Regions from separate parts of the Ruicaihuangia ninglii genome, predicted to be linked through region 2. Evidence: predicted binding sites of a transcription regulator. Region 2 holds the regulator's gene; the other holds the start of a gene.
The links. The regulator HspR, encoded in region 2, represses chaperone genes until heat shock. The targets are predictions, from matches to a motif close to AAGTTGAGTCNNNNNGACTCAACTT.
Positions count from the first base shown of each region.

Region 1: a site for HspR is predicted at 4,120-4,144, ahead of GO591_RS12420 (Hsp20/alpha crystallin family protein). Genes of this name have one in related genera too.

Region 1 covers NZ_CP046619.1:2,545,532-2,553,706, reverse strand. The annotation lists gene GO591_RS12450 (ABC transporter ATP-binding protein) at 1-375, shown strand, start outside; gene GO591_RS12445 (hypothetical protein) at 425-862, opposite strand; gene GO591_RS12440 (MGMT family protein) at 941-1,249, opposite strand; gene GO591_RS12435 (MGMT family protein) at 1,246-1,776, opposite strand; gene GO591_RS12430 (GNAT family N-acetyltransferase) at 1,786-2,238, opposite strand; gene GO591_RS12425 (NADP-dependent isocitrate dehydrogenase) at 2,337-3,551, shown strand; gene GO591_RS12420 (Hsp20/alpha crystallin family protein) at 3,669-4,094, opposite strand; gene GO591_RS12415 (FAD-dependent oxidoreductase) at 4,336-5,838, opposite strand; gene GO591_RS12410 (FAD:protein FMN transferase) at 5,835-6,692, opposite strand; gene GO591_RS12405 (FMN-binding protein) at 6,679-7,086, opposite strand; gene nagB (glucosamine-6-phosphate deaminase) at 7,179-7,964, shown strand; gene GO591_RS16155 (HNH endonuclease) at 8,075-8,175, opposite strand, start outside.
Region 2 covers NZ_CP046619.1:3,072,593-3,080,767, forward strand. The annotation lists gene GO591_RS14970 (LLM class F420-dependent oxidoreductase) at 1-710, shown strand, start outside; gene GO591_RS14975 (class I SAM-dependent methyltransferase) at 715-1,863, opposite strand; gene GO591_RS14980 (MBL fold metallo-hydrolase) at 1,860-2,858, opposite strand; gene GO591_RS14985 (LacI family DNA-binding transcriptional regulator) at 2,976-3,980, opposite strand; gene GO591_RS14990 (heat shock protein transcriptional repressor HspR) at 4,047-4,463, opposite strand; gene GO591_RS14995 (DnaJ C-terminal domain-containing protein) at 4,472-5,446, opposite strand; gene GO591_RS15000 (nucleotide exchange factor GrpE) at 5,538-6,116, opposite strand; gene dnaK (molecular chaperone DnaK) at 6,116-7,972, opposite strand.

The DNA.
Region 1 (8,175 bases), 530 kb from region 2:
GAGTTCATCTCGGCACTCCCGGACGGCTACGACACCGACGTGAACAAGCGCGGAGGCCGCGTCTCAGCCGGCCAACGGCAGCTGCTCTCGTTCGCGCGTGCGTTCCTCGCCGACCCGAGCGTGCTGATCCTCGACGAGGCCACTGCGTCCCTCGACATCCCGAGCGAACGGCTTGTGCAGGAAGGCCTGCAGACGCTGCTCGCCGACCGCACCGCGGTCATCATCGCGCATCGGTTGTCGACCGTGGCGATCGCCGACCGGGTGCTCGTGATGGAGCACGGACGGATCATCGAGGACGGCACTCCCGAGGAACTGATCGCCGGAGAGGGCAAGTTCTCGAGGCTGCACGCCGCCTGGCGTGAATCGCTCGTCTAGCCCTCCCGGGAGCGAGCGTTCCGAGTTCTTGAACCAGGGAGCTTTGGGTTCAGCGAGACGAGTCGAGCGCTTCGATCAGGGTGACGTGCTGCTTGTTGACGAGCGCGACTCCCTCTTGCTCGATCAGCTTGATGAAGCGCGGCTCCGAATTGAGATAGTCCGTGAGCCGCGAACGATCCGGCGGCATCACGTACGCGACGTGCCCTCGCAGCCGCGCGCCTCCGATGAGAGTGATCTCCACTTCGTGCTTGGTCGGACTGGTGTGCTGGCCATCGTCCCCCTCCACCGAAGAGGCCACTCGCGCTACCGCGACCGACGTGCTGTGCAGGAAGAACACCGCGTTCGTGGACGCTTCGACGGCCGGGATGAATTCAGACTCGCCGTCGAGGAGGTCCGACAGGCGTTCGGCACCCGAATGCCGCGCGGCGAACTCGGCCAGAAACACCAGCACCTTTCGCGGTGTGCCGTCGGCGAGGACCAACTCCACGGGAGTTCTACGTTTGGGGACTCGGAGCTCTTGCATGGCGCTCAAGAGCGTAACACCAGGAGCCATCGTGCTCGCGACTCACGGCAGATAGCGGGCCTGACGCAGGTCTACGCGATAGCCGTAGTCGGTCTCGATCAGCGGCGTGCCCTCGGAGCGGAAATGGCTGAGCGCCCGCTGCTCGAGGCCGTCGGTGATGCGACCGGTGGCGTGCACAACGCGCCACCAGGGAATGTTGTCACCGTGTTGGGCCATCACCCGACCGACGCCGCGCGCTGCTCGGGATCCGAGAACCGCCGCGACATCGCCATAGGTCATCACCCGTCCGGCGGGGATGCTGTCGACGACGTCCAGTACCGCTGAGGTGAAGTCGTCGGCGTCGGGAATCATCCCTGGTGGTGCGGAGCTGCCTCGTTGTCGCTGCCCTTGCCTGCGTCGCTGCCCCGGAGGAGGGCGTCGAACGGATTAGCCGCAGCGGCGTCCTGAGCGGAAACCGGCTGAGCAGGGACCGGCTGAGCGGTGACATCGAAGTTCGAGACCTGTTCGGCAGGGATGTCCGCAGCCGGGTCGGCCAGGGCGGCCTCCAGGTTGCTGACCGCCTGCGGCTCGGGCGTCGCGACATCCAGTGCCACCGCGAAACCGAGCTCTGACGAGGACGGCCGAATCGGGGTGCCCTCGGTCAGGTACTGCTCAAGGGCCCGTGCGCTGAACTCAGCGCCGAACACCGGGATGCCCTCGTCGTCGGTGATGCGCCACCACGGCACACCGGAGTCCTTGTACTCGCGGAGCACCGTGCCGATCGCGCCGGTGTCGCTGTCGAGCATTTCCGCCACCTTGGAGATGCCGAGCGTGCGCCCGGCAGGGATGGAGACGGTGATTTCGATCACCCGAATCGTAAAACCTGTTGATTCAGCCATTAGCCCAGACTAGAGGGCGAAAGCGCCAATTTTCTCGCCATACGCCGTTTCGCCGACAACTTCGAAGCCCACAGTACGAAAGAACGACTCCGGTCCGTGCTCCCCGGAATCCCAGATTGCGTTCAAATGTGAGTACCCGCGGCGGCGTGCTTCATCGGCCAGGGCGAGCACCGCGAACGTGCCGATGCCGGCTCCCTGAGCGTCCGCGGCGACATGGATGCGCCAGACACAGCTGCGGAAGTACTCCTGCTCGGCATCCGGATCGAAATTGCCGCGGATGAACCCGACCACCTCGTCGCCGTCCAGCACCACCCGCGGCCAGGTCGTCGCCGGGTTGATGTAGGCATCGGCGATGGCGTACGAGGTCGGAACCACGAACGCCTCCTGCCCGGGCCGTAACGTCAGGCTGTTCGCAGCCACGATGTTCTTGGCGGACAGTTCTTCCAGTCTCAGCTCGCCCATGCAGACAGGGTAGCGGGAACCACCCTTCGATTATCTTGATGTCGAGATACTTTGCTGGGCCGGGTAGGATTGTCGCGGCCCAACGAGAGGAATCACCAGTGGCAAAGATCAAGGTCGAAGGCACCGTCGTCGAGCTCGACGGCGACGAAATGACGCGCATCATCTGGCAGAAGATCAAGGACAGCCTGATCTTCCCGTACCTGGACATCAACCTCGAGTACTACGACCTCGGGATCCAGCACCGTGACGAGACCGACGACCAGGTCACCATCGACGCGGCGCACGCCATCCAGAAGCACGGCGTCGGCGTCAAGTGCGCGACGATCACCCCCGACGAGGCCCGCGTCGAGGAGTTCGGCCTGAAGAAGATGTGGAAGAGCCCGAACGGCACCATCCGCAACATCCTCGGCGGCGTCATCTTCCGCGAGCCGATCATCATCTCCAACATCCCGCGCCTGGTTCCCGGCTGGAACAAGCCGATCATCATCGGCCGTCACGCGTTCGGTGACCAGTACCGCGCCACCGACTTCACCTTCAAGGGCAAGGGAACTCTCACCGTCGAGTTCACCCCTGAGGACGGCTCGGAGCCGCAGAAGTTCGAGGTCTATCAGGCCCCGAGCGATGGCATCGCGCAGGTGCAGTACAACCTCGACGCCTCGATCCGCGACTTCGCCCGCGCTTCGCTGAACTACGGGTTGACCCGCAACTACCCGGTCTACCTGTCGACGAAGAACACCATCCTGAAGGCCTACGACGGCCGCTTCAAGGACATCTTCCAGGAGATCTTCGACGCCGAGTTCAAGGAGGCGTTCGACGCCGCCGGTCTCACCTACGAGCACCGCCTCATCGACGACATGGTCGCCTCGGCCATGAAGTGGGAGGGCGGCTACGTCTGGGCCTGCAAGAACTACGACGGCGACGTGCAGTCGGACACCGTCGCGCAGGGCTTCGGCTCGCTCGGTCTGATGACCTCGGTGCTGGCCACGCCGGACGGCAAGGTCGTCGAGGCGGAGGCTGCGCACGGCACCGTGACCCGTCACTACCGCCAGCACCAGCAGGGCAAGCCCACCTCGACCAACCCGATCGCGTCGATCTTCGCGTGGACCCGTGGCCTCAACCACCGCGGCAAGCTCGATAACAACCAGGAGCTCATCGAGTTCGCGGCGACCCTCGAGGACGTTGTCATTAAGACGGTCGAGTCCGGCGCGATGACCAAGGACCTCGCACTGCTGGTCGGCCCGGAGCAGACCTGGCAGACCACCGAGGAGTTCCTCGTCACGCTCGACGAGAACCTCAAGGCACGTCTGGCGTAACGCTCGCTGCACCTATAGACGACTCGGCGCCCCAGTTGATACTGGGGCGCCGAGTCGTTTTTGGTGCGGGGCGGATGTCGCGGCATCCGCCCCTCGGAGATCGCTCCTCGACCGTGCTTACTCGACCGTGATCTCCGACTGCGCTGGCTTGTTCGCCTGCATGACCTCGACCTTGCGCGGCTTTGCCTTCTCGCTGACCGGGATCATGACGCTCAGCACGCCGTTGTCATAGTGCGCGCTGATCTTCTCGCGGTCGATGCCGTCGCCAAGGGTCAGCTGGCGCAGGAACGAACCGCCCATGCGCTCGCGGGTGATCCACTTGACGCCTTCCTGGCTGCGCACCGTGCGCTCGGCGCGGATGGTCAGCAGCTGGCCGTCAACGTCCACGTCGACGGAGCCCGGGTCGACGCCCGGAAGGTCGGCGGTGAGGACGTAGTGGTCTCCCTCACGGTAGAGGTCCATGGGCATCACGCGGGGGCTGCGGTCAAGCAGGGTGCCGGCGACGCGGTCCAGCTCACGGAATGGGTCAAAGTAGGTGGCCATCTTTGTGTCAACTCCTTCACGTCGAAAGTTGAGCCTCGGTGACTCAACTATTGAAATGTTAGCACTCGGTGTCGAGGAGTGCTAACGAGTCTTTCCTTCGAAAATGCTGAAAATTGGGGGCGCTTTGCTGCCACTGGCGGTGTGAGCGACTGAACCACTTCGGCGCGTTTGAGCCTGCGCGCGCAGGCTCAAACGCGACAATCTGGCTCAAACGCCAGCTAGATGGGTACCTCCGCTGGGATCAGTACCCGGCGAACAGGTCGGTGCGCAGGCGCCGGGCACCGGCCGCACGGACCACTCGGCGGATGCCGTCGACGAAGGCGGGCGAACCCGAGACATACGCGGCGCGCTCCGCGACATCCGGAACCGCCTGCCGCAGCCGGTCCGCGGTCAGATGTCCGGGGCCGAGGTACTCCCAGCCGTCGGGCAGGGCCGCAAATCGCTCCGGCGCGATTACCAGGACACGCGCACCGGATGCTGCCAGCTTCGGCGCAAACGCCAGCTCGTCAGCCGAGGACACCGAGTACACCAGCACGGCGTTGCGTCGCGGGCCGGCGCTGAGCTGGCTGACGAACGGCGTGACACCGATCCCGCCGGCGACCAGCAGCACCTTCATCGACTCGTCTCGGGGCAGCACGAAGTCGCCGCCGACGCCGGTGGAGCGAACGATCTCGCCCGGCGCGAGGTCCTGGAGCGCCAGCTTGAAGCTGGACGCCGGCTCGCTGATTTTCACGCCGATGGTGATCTCTTCCGGAGTCGCCGAGGTGATGCTGAACAGGCGGCGGGAACCACGCAGATCGGCACGGTGCGGCAGGAACAGTTCGAGGTACTGGCCCGGCGTGAATCGGGCTGCGCGCCTGGGCTTGAACGAGAACTCCCACGAGGTCGGCGTCAGCTGCCTGCGGCCCAGGAACTCCAGTGGCAGGCCGTGCCGCTGGCCGAAGAAGAAGGCGATCAGGTTGCCGACCAGCAGGGCCAGTTCCGGGGTGTTGTAGAGCCCGCCGATATTGAACGGCACGGCGAACACCACCGCGACGACGACAGCGATGAGAACCTGCTGCCACCGCCGCGGCGGCAAGGTCAACGGTTCGCTGAGCATGAAGCCGGCCAGGAAGACGATCGGGTAACTCGTGAAGGCCGTGACCAGCGCGGTGCCCGGATCAGTGCCGAAATCGACCAGCCGCGTCACCGTGATCATGGCGGCGACGACGGTGAAGGCCACACCGAGCAGCAGTTTGCGGGTGCGCCACAGCACGAGGAACGCCCCGATCGCCGCGAACGGCAGCAGCCAGGCGGTCGCGACCCACCACACGCTCGCGTTCAGCCCGGTGAAGATGGTGACCACGAAGGCGGCGATCGCCGCCGGGTTGAACACGTGTCGACCGCCGACCGCAAGCACGTATTTCGAGACGCTCGCGATGACGCCGGCCAGCGCCAGGGACCCGAGCTGAGGGAGGGCGGTGGTGGGGAAGAACAGGAAGAACAACAGCAGCGCGGAGATGAGCGACGACTGCAGGTGCGCGCGGGTGCGGAAGAGGCGGGCGAGCAGCCATCCGGATGCCGTGGTCGCCACGATCAGGACGGCCGCACTGGCCAGCATCGCCAGTGGATCGAAGCCGAGTTCTCCGGTGAGCGCCAGCACGAAGGCGACCACGGCCAGCACGCTGAGGATCACCAGGATAAGCAGGTACATCGAGATCCGGCCGGTGAACCGATCGAGCAATGCCCTCGCGCTCGTGGTCACGCGAATACCTCCCCCTGAAGTCCGGGAGACCAGTCCAGCCGCCCGTCGTCGAACATGCGCACGTACTCGAACTCGAACCCGTGCAGCCGCTCCGGCTCTGCGAAGAATAGCGCCGTGGCCAGGCCATCAGCGATGAGCGCGGCGTCGGCGATGACCCAGGTGGCAAGCACCCGCCGCGTGGGCAACCCGGTGGTCGCATCCAGAATGTGGTGCAACCGATCGCCCCAAGTGCGCCGGTTCGCCGCCGATGCGCACAGCGCGCGTGTGCCGAGCTCGACGACACCAACGGCCAGCGACGCATCAAGGGGATGCTCGAGGGCAACTCGCAGCGAGGTCGGACCCGAGTGCAGCAAGTCGCCCGAGGCGTCGACGGTGAAGCCCCCGGCATCCGTTTCGGCCAGCAGCGCGCCGACCAGGTCTACCAGCTGGCCCTTGCCGGCCGCGCCCACGTCGATGGTCACCGGTTTCAGGCAGGTGAGCTGCTCACCGTCCCAGGCGATGGCGTCTTCCCAACGGGTCGCGGGGGTGGGTCCGGTGGAGCGCAGCGAGTAGCTGCGGTCGTAGCCGAGGGCGACGAGCGAGTCGCCGACCAGTGGGCTGACCGCGCCGTCCGTGGCCGTGTAGAGGCGACGGTAGAGCTCGAGCAACGGTGCCGCCTCGGACGGGAGTCGCCACTGGCCGGGCTCCCGCGCCATGCGGCTGACCAGTGAGTCGCTACGGAACCGGGACCAGGCACGGTCGTAGTCGTCGATCCGCTGGTGGATCGCCGCAACGATCTCGTCTGAAAGCGGCGCGGCAGTGTCGATCTGCCATCCGGTGCCGATGGCCTCGAAGCGCAGGCTATGCGGCGGCATCGGCCTTGATCTGCTCGAGGGCGTCGTTGAAGCCACCGCTGGTCAGGCTCGAGCCGGCGACCTTGTCGACGTCCAATTCGTCGATGTGCCTGCCGACGACTTGCGCGGCGATGCCGCCCGCAAACTGGCCCTGGAACATCTCGGTGTTCGGGTTGGTCGGGTTCGGAGTCACCTCAACCGCGGTGACGGTCCCGGCCTCGAGGCTGAGGGTGACGTCAATGGTTTCCTCGCCGTTCGGCGACACATAGCTGCCCGACGCCGTGTAGTCGCCGTCGACATAGTCGTTCTCCGCCCCAAGACTTCCGGTCGTCGCGTCGGATGCCGTGCATCCAGCCAATACCCCGATCATCGAGAGGCCGGCCACGGTTGCGAGCGAGCTGCGGGCAGTGATCAAAGGAACTCCTCCAGGTTCAAGACTGAGCAAATCTAGATTGAACTTCCTGCGAGAACAATAAGAGCCTCCGGAGTTCACTACGCTGACCGGTGATGGAAATCGTCATTCTGCAGGACGCCACCGAAGTGGGTCGCGTAGCTGCCAGCAAGATCGCCCGCGTTGTCGCCAGCAAGCGGGACGCCGTCCTCGGACTGGCCACCGGATCGTCGCCGCTCGCCATTTACGCCGAGCTCGCCCGGCGCGTTCGCGAGGAGGGTCTCGACGTCGGCCGCACCCGCGGCTTCGCCCTCGACGAGTACGTCGGGATCTCGGCGGAGCATCCGGAGAGCTACGTGCAGGTGATTCGCCGGGAGGTCATCGAACCGCTGGGCCTGAATCCCGACAACGTGCACGTTCCGGATGGCCGTGCCGACGACATCGAAGCAGCCTGCGCGGCGTACGAGCGGCAGATCTTCGAGGCAGGCGGGGTCGACATCCAGATTCTGGGGATCGGATCGAACGGCCACATCGGCTTCAACGAACCGACCTCGTCATTCGCGTCCCGCACGCGGATCAAGACGCTTGCGGCGCAGACCCGTGCCGACAACGCACGGTTCTTCGGCAGCGCTGACGAGGTTCCGATGCACTGCGTGACGCAGGGTCTCGGCACCATCATGGATGCCCGCGAGGTCGTGCTGGTCGCGCAGGGCGAGCAGAAGGCGGATGCGATCGCGGCCGCAGTGGAGGGGCCGGTGACCAGCATGGTGCCGGCGTCGCTGCTGCAGTTCCACCAGAACGCGACGGTCATCCTCGATGAAGCGGCAGCGAGCCGGTTAGCGCTCGCCGACTACTACAAGTACATCGCGGAGAACAAGCCAGCCTGGCAGCAGTACGCCTAGGGGGCGTGGGGCTGTTCGCGCGGTCTGGGCGGCCGGCTGTTCGCGCGGTCTGGGCAATTGTCAGCCAAAGGTGATGACGGATTTCAGGACGCGCGGGCAGTGACAAGCGGCTAGAACGGCGGTGGGTCTGTTCCCGGATCGGATCCCGGATGAGACTTCCGTTTCCTATCGGGCTCAACCACAGGCTCGGGCCGCTTTGTCGGTTCTGATT
Region 2 (8,175 bases):
AGGTCGCCGCAACCGTCGATGTGATCTCGGGCGGCCGCACCGAGATGGGCATCGGCGCCGGCTGGTACGAGCACGAGTGGCGAGCCTACGGCTACGGTTTCCCACGTCCCGGCGAGCGCCTCGCGCGCCTCGATGAGGGCGTGCAGATCATGAAGCAGGCGTGGACCACCGGCACCGCCACCCTCGACGGCAAGCACTACCAGGTCGACGGCGCGATCGTGCGGCCACTGCCGCTGCAACCGGGTGGCCTCCCGATCTGGATCGCCGGCGGTGGCGAGAAGGTGACCCTGCGGATCGCCGCGCAGTACGCGGACTACACGAACTTCGCGGGCGGCAACGCCGACGACTTCGTGTATCGCAGCGACCTGCTGCGGCAGCACTGCGCCGAGCAGGGGACCTCATTCGAGGCGATCGTGCGCTCGACGAACTGGAACACCATCGTCGCCGCGTCCGAGGCTGAGGCCGGCGAGCGGATCGACGCGATCGAGGCACGGGTCACCCCGTATCTCGGCACCGAGAAGGCGGCCGAGTTCGTCAGGACTTACCGCGACGGCACCGCACTGGTCGGCACCCCTGAGCAGGTCATCGAGCGGCTGGTCCGGCTCAAGGAGCTCGGGCTCGGCTACTCGATCCACTACTTCCCTGAGGCGGCGTACGACCGCTCGGGCATCGAGCTGTTCGAGCGCGAGGTCATGCCCGCGCTGCGCTGACCCCTCAGTGCTTGGTTGAGACGGTCACCGTGAACTTCGGGTTGCGGGCCACCTCGCGGGTCGGGCCGACCAGACGTTGCAGCGCCGGCTTGTAGCGCAGGTGCGAGTTCCACACTGCCCAGAGCCAGCCGCCGGGGGCGAGCACCCGGCCGGCATCCTCGAACAGCTTGTGCGCGATGCCGGCGTGCACCGTCGACCCGATGTGGAACGGCGGATTCAGCACGATCAGCGAGGCCGAGGCATCCGGCTGCCGGCTCAGGGCGTCATCGCGCACCACGGTGACCCGGTCGGCGACGCCGTTGGCCTCGGCCGTGAGCCGCGCCGAGGCGACCGCGGCCGCCGACTGATCGGTGGCCAGCACCCGCAGGCCGCGGCGCGCCAGCCACACCGCGATCACGCCGGTGCCGCAGCCGAGGTCGATGGCGTCGGATGCCTCGAGGCTTTCTTTCTCGAGCACTTCGAGCAGGAATCGGGTGCCGACATCCACTCGGCCGCTCGCGAACGCCGCACCGTGCGCGACGACGGTGATGCCGAGGGCGGTGTCGTGGGAGCGGCGCGGCCACGAAACCAACTGATTTCGAGACGCGTCCGACTCCGTCGGGCGCTCCTCAATCAGCGGGTGTGGCGTCCTCGCTGCCAGCACCCGCGCCTTCTGCCGCGCGCGGCTGACGTCGATCCGACCGAAGTAGCGGCCGATCACCTCGTTCATGGCGAGGGTCATGTGCTTGAGCATCCCGCCGAAGAAGACCACGGCCTCCGGTGCCGCGGAGCCGGCGACCACCGCGGCGATCTCATCGAGAGCGTCCAGACTGCGCGGCAGCCGCACCAGCACGACGCGCGCGCCGGCGACGAGAGAGGCATCCAGCGGATGGTTCACGAACTGGGCATCGAGCCCGCGAGCGTTCGCCGCAAGAGCCATCTCGCCGCTGAGCGCGTCCTGGTGCACGCGCGCCGACCGGGCACCGTGCAGCTCGAGCGCACCCAGCGTCAGCGCGCCGTACTGGTCGCCGATGACGACGACGTCGACACCGCGCAGGAACACGGATGCCTCATCGAGCAGTAGCCGGTCGGCAGCGTCGACCGCGAACAGGTTGTCGGCCTCGACATCCGGCCAGCGTCGCAGCGCGTCGAGCGAGAACTCGGCTGGGGTCACCGCGCGACACGCCCCGATCGGACGAACTCGATGTGCATGGCGGTCTGCGCGAGCGCGGACTGCAGTTCGAATCCGTGCAGGTTCGGCCAGCCCGCGGTCCAGTGCACGCCCGAGGCTATCTGCCAGACGCTCAAATCCTCAGACCCGGCGAGCAGCGCGGCGACCTCACGCGAGCGCCGCAGGTGGTGCTCGGCGGTCTGCTCGCGGCGGGCACGCAGACCAGTGAACCGGTAACCGTGCCCGGGGCAGACCTCGTACTCGTCGTAGGGCGCGAGCCGCTCGAGCGCGTCCAGGTAGTCGCCGATCGGGCTGCTCTCGGTCGGCCCGCCGAGACCGACGCCGGGGAACATGTTCGGCAGCAGGTGATCGCCGGTGAACAGCAGCCGATCGCCGCTGTCGACGAAGCTGAGGTGCCCGGGCGTGTGGCCCGGGGTGTGCAGCGCGGTCAAGGCACGGCCGGGGATGCCGAGGTCGTCGCCGTCCTCGAGCAGGGTGTCGGCACGGAACGGCGCGAGGGCGGGGCGTTTCAGCTGCGCGAGTTCAGCCTGGGCTGACGCCGGGACGCCCCACTCGTCGAGCCGGCCGGTGTGGTCGGCGACATCCCGCCCGGCGAGCGCGTCGATCGCCTCCTGTTCCCTGCGGGCGAGCGCAACACGTGCTCCCGACGCCGAGCGAAGCCGATCGGCCATGCCGAGGTGGTCACTGTGAAGGTGAGAGACCGTGATGCTGGCGACATCCGCCGGCCGCTTGCCGATGGTGGCAAGCCCCTGTTCGAGACGCACCCAGTTGGCATCGTCATCCCAGCCCGGGTCCAGCACGTGGACATCGTCCGCGGAATCGACGATCAGGTAGCCGAGGGTGTACGGCGGCGCGACTGCCGGCAGCGGCATCGGCAGGGTGCGGATCCCGTCGCGGACGGCCTCCGCCTGCGGAAGCGTCCCCCCTCCGGATGCGGCGAACTCCTGAGTACTGACCGGCTCCATGATGCTCCTCATCCCCACGCCATGCCGCCCCACCCGTGAGTTGGCCGAAAATGCTAGTCCGGAGGCCCCCGGGACTAGCATTTTCGGCTAACTCACGAAGGGAGTCGCAGGTTCGAGCTTAGGCGCGGGTTAGGCCGAGTCGCGCGCGATGAGGCGGTGCTCGAGCGGCTCAGGCGCGGATCGGACGCCGCGGATCGCGTCATCCAGGGCCTGCACGAGTTGCTCGCCGTAGTCGGTCGCCTCGACGCCCACCGAGGTGATCCCCGGGCTCACGAATCCGGCCAGCGGCACGTCTTCACAGACGACGATGGCGACATCGTCGGGAACCCGCAGACCGCGAGATTCCAGCGCCTGCGCCGCGCCGAGCGCCATCGGCAGCGTGGCCACCACGAGGCCGTCGAGCGGCTTGCCGGCATCCAGGTGTCTGAGCACCGCGTGTTCCGCCTCGGCGAACTTGTACTTCCCGTCGAGCACGACCGGCTCCCTCCCGCTCGTGCTCGCGAAGCCGAGCCGTAGCTGCCGGGAGTGATAGCCCTCCTCGATCCCGACGAGCAGCGCAAGCTGGCGACATCCGCGCTCGATCAGCCGGTCGGCCGCGACCCGCGCGATGGCCTCGAAATTCGCGTGCAGGGTCACCAATTCGGGCATGTCATGCTCACCAACGGTGACCACCATCGGGACGCCCATCTCGATCGCCTCGCGCAGCGCCGCGCGGGCGGCCGGTGGCGCGAATCCGACCTCGGTGGCGATGATGATCCCGTCGATCCCCTGCCGGGGCAGCCTGCCCAGCTGCTCGACCAGGCGGCGGCCACTGCGATCGAGGTCGCTCAGCACGAGGCTCATCGCCCTCGCCTCGGCCGACAGGGCGACCGCCTTGGCCAGTCCGCCGTGGAACGGCTGCGCGATGTCACCAGAGAGCAAGGCGATAGTTCCCGACCGTCCACTGCGCAGGCTGCGCGCCGCCGTGCTCGGAATGTAGCGCAGCTCGTCGGCGGCCTCGCGGACGCGACGCAGGGTGTCCTCTGAGACACGGTCCGGGTAGTTCAGGACGCGACTGACGGTGGTCCGTGAGACTCCCGCGCGGCGGGCGACGTCGAGAATTGTGGCAGGTGAGACGGATTCGGGGTCGGGCACTTCGTCATCGTGTCATGTCCGCTCTGGGCACGAGTGCCGACAATTGCCGGGGCACTATTTCGGGTGCTAGCCCCGCTGAATCGGCCGCCAGACCACGACTTGCGTATTCCGCGGCGTGCGCGTGCCTGCCCGCAGGCTGATGACGTCGCCTTCGGTGCCGGCGGCGAACACCCGTCTGCCGGGCCGGCTGAGCAGCTCATCGGCGAGCGCGGCCTCCAGTTCGCGCACCCGGGCGGTCAGTGCGCTCACCTGATTCTCGAGGTCGAGGAAGCGCCGGATGCCTTCGAGGTTCAGTCCCTCGGCCGAGAGCCGCGACACCTCGCGCAACTGCATGATGTCGCGCATCGAATAGCGCCGCGACTGGCCGGCGGTTCGGGTTGGCGAGACGATTCCGAGCCGGTCGTACTGGCGCAGGGTCTGCGGATGCATGCCGGAGAGTTCCGCGGCGGCCGCGATCGCGAAGATCGGTGCGGACTCGTCCATCTCGCCTCCTAGTGCGCCTTCGACAGCAGGTCGAGCCGCGGGTTCTCATTCGGCATCGACGCCGCGAACGCCTCGAGCTTCTCACGGGCGTCGCCGGGCAGGTGGCTCGGCACGGCCACTTGCACGGTCGCGAGCAGATCGCCGGTGCCCTTGGCGGTGACGACGCCGCGGCCCTTGACCCGCAGCACGCGGCCGCTGGGAGTGCCGGGAGCCACCTTGAGCTTGACCGGCCCGCCGTCGAGGGTCGGCACCTCGATCGTGGCGCCGAGGGTGGCTTCAACGAAGGTGACCGGCACGTCGACGCGCAGGTTCAGCCCGTCGCGTTCGAACACCGGATGCGGCCGGACCGAGACCGCGAGCACCAGGTCGCCGGCCTCGCCGCCGTCCGGGCTGGGCTCACCCTTGCCCTTGAGCCGGATCTTCTGCCCGTCGGCGACTCCGGCGGGAATGCGCACCTTGAGCGGCTTGCCGCTGGCGGCCTGCAGTTCCACGGTGTCGCCGTGGATGGCGGTGATGAAGTCCAGCGTCGCCGAAGCCGAGACATCCCTGCCTCGCGTCGGCCCGCCGAAGCCGCGGTACCCGCCGGTCGACGTGCCGAAGGCTCCGCCGGGACCCCCGAACATGCTGCCGAAGATGTCGTCGAAGTTCCCCTGCCGAGTGCGCCCGCCACCCTGGCCGAACATTCCGCCGAAGACGTCCTCAAAGCCACCGGCCTGGCCGGCGCCGCCCGCGGTGAACCGGGCGCCGGATCCCATTGCGCGCACCTGGTCGTACTCGCGGCGCATCTCCGCGTCGGAGAGCACCGAATAGGCTTCGCTGATCTCCTTGAACTTGGCCTCGGCAGCGACATCGCCCGGGTTGGAGTCCGGATGATATTGCCGGGCCAGCTTGCGGTAGACCTTCTTCAGTTCAGCATCGGTGACATTCTTCGAGACGCCGAGAACGGCGTAGAAGTCCTTGTCGAACCAGTCCTGGCTCGCCATCGGCGTCTCCTTTCTTCTGGCCGTCGATCGAGCTTGCCGAGATCCTCAGGCGAGGTCTCGGCAAGCTCGATCCACGGATGCGTGGATGTTCTTACTCGGCGGGGACCGCGACGGCGACCTTCGCCGCCCGGATCAGCCGGTCGCCGAGCGCGTACCCGATCTCGATCACGTCGGCGACGGTCTGGCCCTCGGCTCCTGGTGTCGGCACCTGCACGAGCGCCTCGTGCCAGTTCGGGTCGAATGCCTCGCCCTGTTCACCGACCTTGCGTAGCCCGTACTTCTCAAACCCGCCGCGCAGCTTCTGCGCGATGAGCAGGAGCGGGCTGCCCTCGGTGAGGTCGCCGTGCTTCTCGGCCCGGTCGAGGTCGTCGATCACCGGCAGGAACGACCGGATCACCTCGGCGATGACCGCCTCGCGGTTCGCCTGACGGTCACGTTCGACCCGCGTGCGGAAGTTGACCAGTTCAGCCTGGGCGCGCAGCATGTCGTTGCGCATCTCGGCGACCAGGTCGCGTTCGGCCTCGTCGAGCAGTGCCTGATCCTCGTCGGACAGCCCCTCGGGCTCCTGGTCCGAGACCTCGAGGTCCGGTCCTTCGGCTTCGATCAGCTCTTCATTCGAGCTGGTGTCGCCGTCGTCGGAGTGGGGTTCTGGCGTCTTGTCGTCAACCATTACGCCTTCTTCTCATCCTCGTCGTCGACGAGCTCCGCGTCGACGATGTCCTCATCGTCGGCCTTGTTCTCCGTCGGTTCGGACTGCGGGGCGGATGCCTCGGCCTGGCTCGCGGAGTAGATGGCCTCGCCCAGCTTGGTCTGGCTCTCGTTCAGCTTGTCGAAGGCGGTCTTCACGGCCGCCTCGTCGTCGCCGGCGAGCGCCGCCTTGAGCGCGTCGACGTCCGCCTGCACGTCGGTCTTGACATCCGCGGGCAGCTTGTCCTCGTTGTCCTTGATCAGCTTGTCGATCGAGTAGGCGAGCTGCTCGGCGTTGTTGCGCACCTCGGCCGACTCACGGCGAGCCTTGTCCTCCGCGGCGTGCTCCTCGGCCTCGCGCACCATGCGCTCGATGTCCTCCTTGGGCAGCGACGAGCCACCGGTGATGGTCATCGACTGCTCCTTGCCGGTGCCCTTGTCCTTCGCCGAGACGTGCACGATTCCGTTGGCGTCGATGTCGAAGGTGACCTCGACCTGCGGGATTCCGCGGGGCGCCGGGGCGATGCCGGTCAGCTCGAAGGTGCCGAGCGGCTTGTTGTCGCGGGTGAACTCGCGCTCGCCCTGGAAGACCTGGATGGCCACCGACGGCTGGTTGTCATCGGCGGTGGTGAAGGTCTCGCTGCGCTTGGTCGGGATAGCGGTGTTGCGCTCGATCAGCTTGGTCATGATGCCGCCCTTGGTCTCGATACCGAGCGAGAGCGGGGTGACGTCGATGAGCAGAACGTCCTTGCGCTCACCCTTCAGCACACCGGCCTGCAGAGCGGCACCAACGGCGACAACCTCATCGGGGTTGACGCCCTTGTTCGGCTCCTGGCCGCCGGTCTCTTCCTTCACCAGCGCGCTGACCGCGGGCATACGGGTCGATCCGCCGACGAGCACCACGTGGGCGATGTCGGAGACCTTGATGCCGGCTTCCTTGATCACATCGACGAACGGCTTCTTGGTGCGGTCGAGCAGGTCACTGGTCATCTGCTCGAACTGGGCGCGGGTGAGCGTCTCGTCGAGGTTGGCCGGGCCGTTCTCGGTGAGCGAGAGGTAGGGCAGCTGGATGCTCGTCGACATCGAGCTGGACAGCTCCTTCTTGGCCTGCTCGGCGGCTTCCTTGAGACGCTGCTTGGCGATCTTGTCGTTCGAGACATCCACGCCGGTGCTGTCCTTGAACCGCTTGATCAGGTGGTCGACGACGCGCTGGTCCCAGTCGTCGCCGCCCAGCCGGTTGTCACCAGCGGTCGCGCGCACCTGGATGGTGGAGAAGTCCTCGTCCTTGCCCACTTCGAGCAGCGAGACGTCGAAGGTTCCGCCACCGAGGTCGAAGACCAGGATGAGCTCGTCTTCCTTGCCCTTGTCGAGGCCGTAGGCGAGCGCCGCGGCGGTCGGCTCGTTGATGATGCGCAGCACGTTGAGGCCCGCGATCTCACCGGCCTCCTTGGTGGCCTGACGCTCGGCGTCGTTGAAGTAGGCGGGGACGGTGATGACCGCGTCGGTCACCGGCTCGCCCAGGTACTGCTCGGCGTCACGCTTGAGCTTGCCGAGGATGCGCGCCGAGATCTCCTGCGCGGTGTACTTCTTGTCGTCGATCGACGTGCTCCAGTCGGTGCCCATGTGGCGCTTCACGCTGGCGATGGTGCGGTCGACGTTGGTGACGGCCTGGCGCTTCGCGGTCTCGCCGACCAGCACCTCGCCATCCTTGGTGAAGGCGACGACCGATGGGGTCGTCCGGAAACCTTCTGCGTTGGCGATGACCTTCGGCTCGCCACCCTCGAGAACCGACACAACCGAGTTGGTGGTTCCGAGGTCAATTCCTACTGCTCGCGCCATGAGGCCGATCTCCTTACATCAGAACTTGAGTCTTGAGATATCAAGTTTGGAACTCAACTTTTTCGATGTCAAGTCGAGCAGCTGAAAGTTGAGCGTGATTGGCTCAAGTTTAGGACATGTCCAGCCTGCACGTCTGGCCGATGACTGTTCGCGAATCTGTTTCGGGAGTAGGGTGCCGCCGAAGCCGACGATGCATCGAAAGG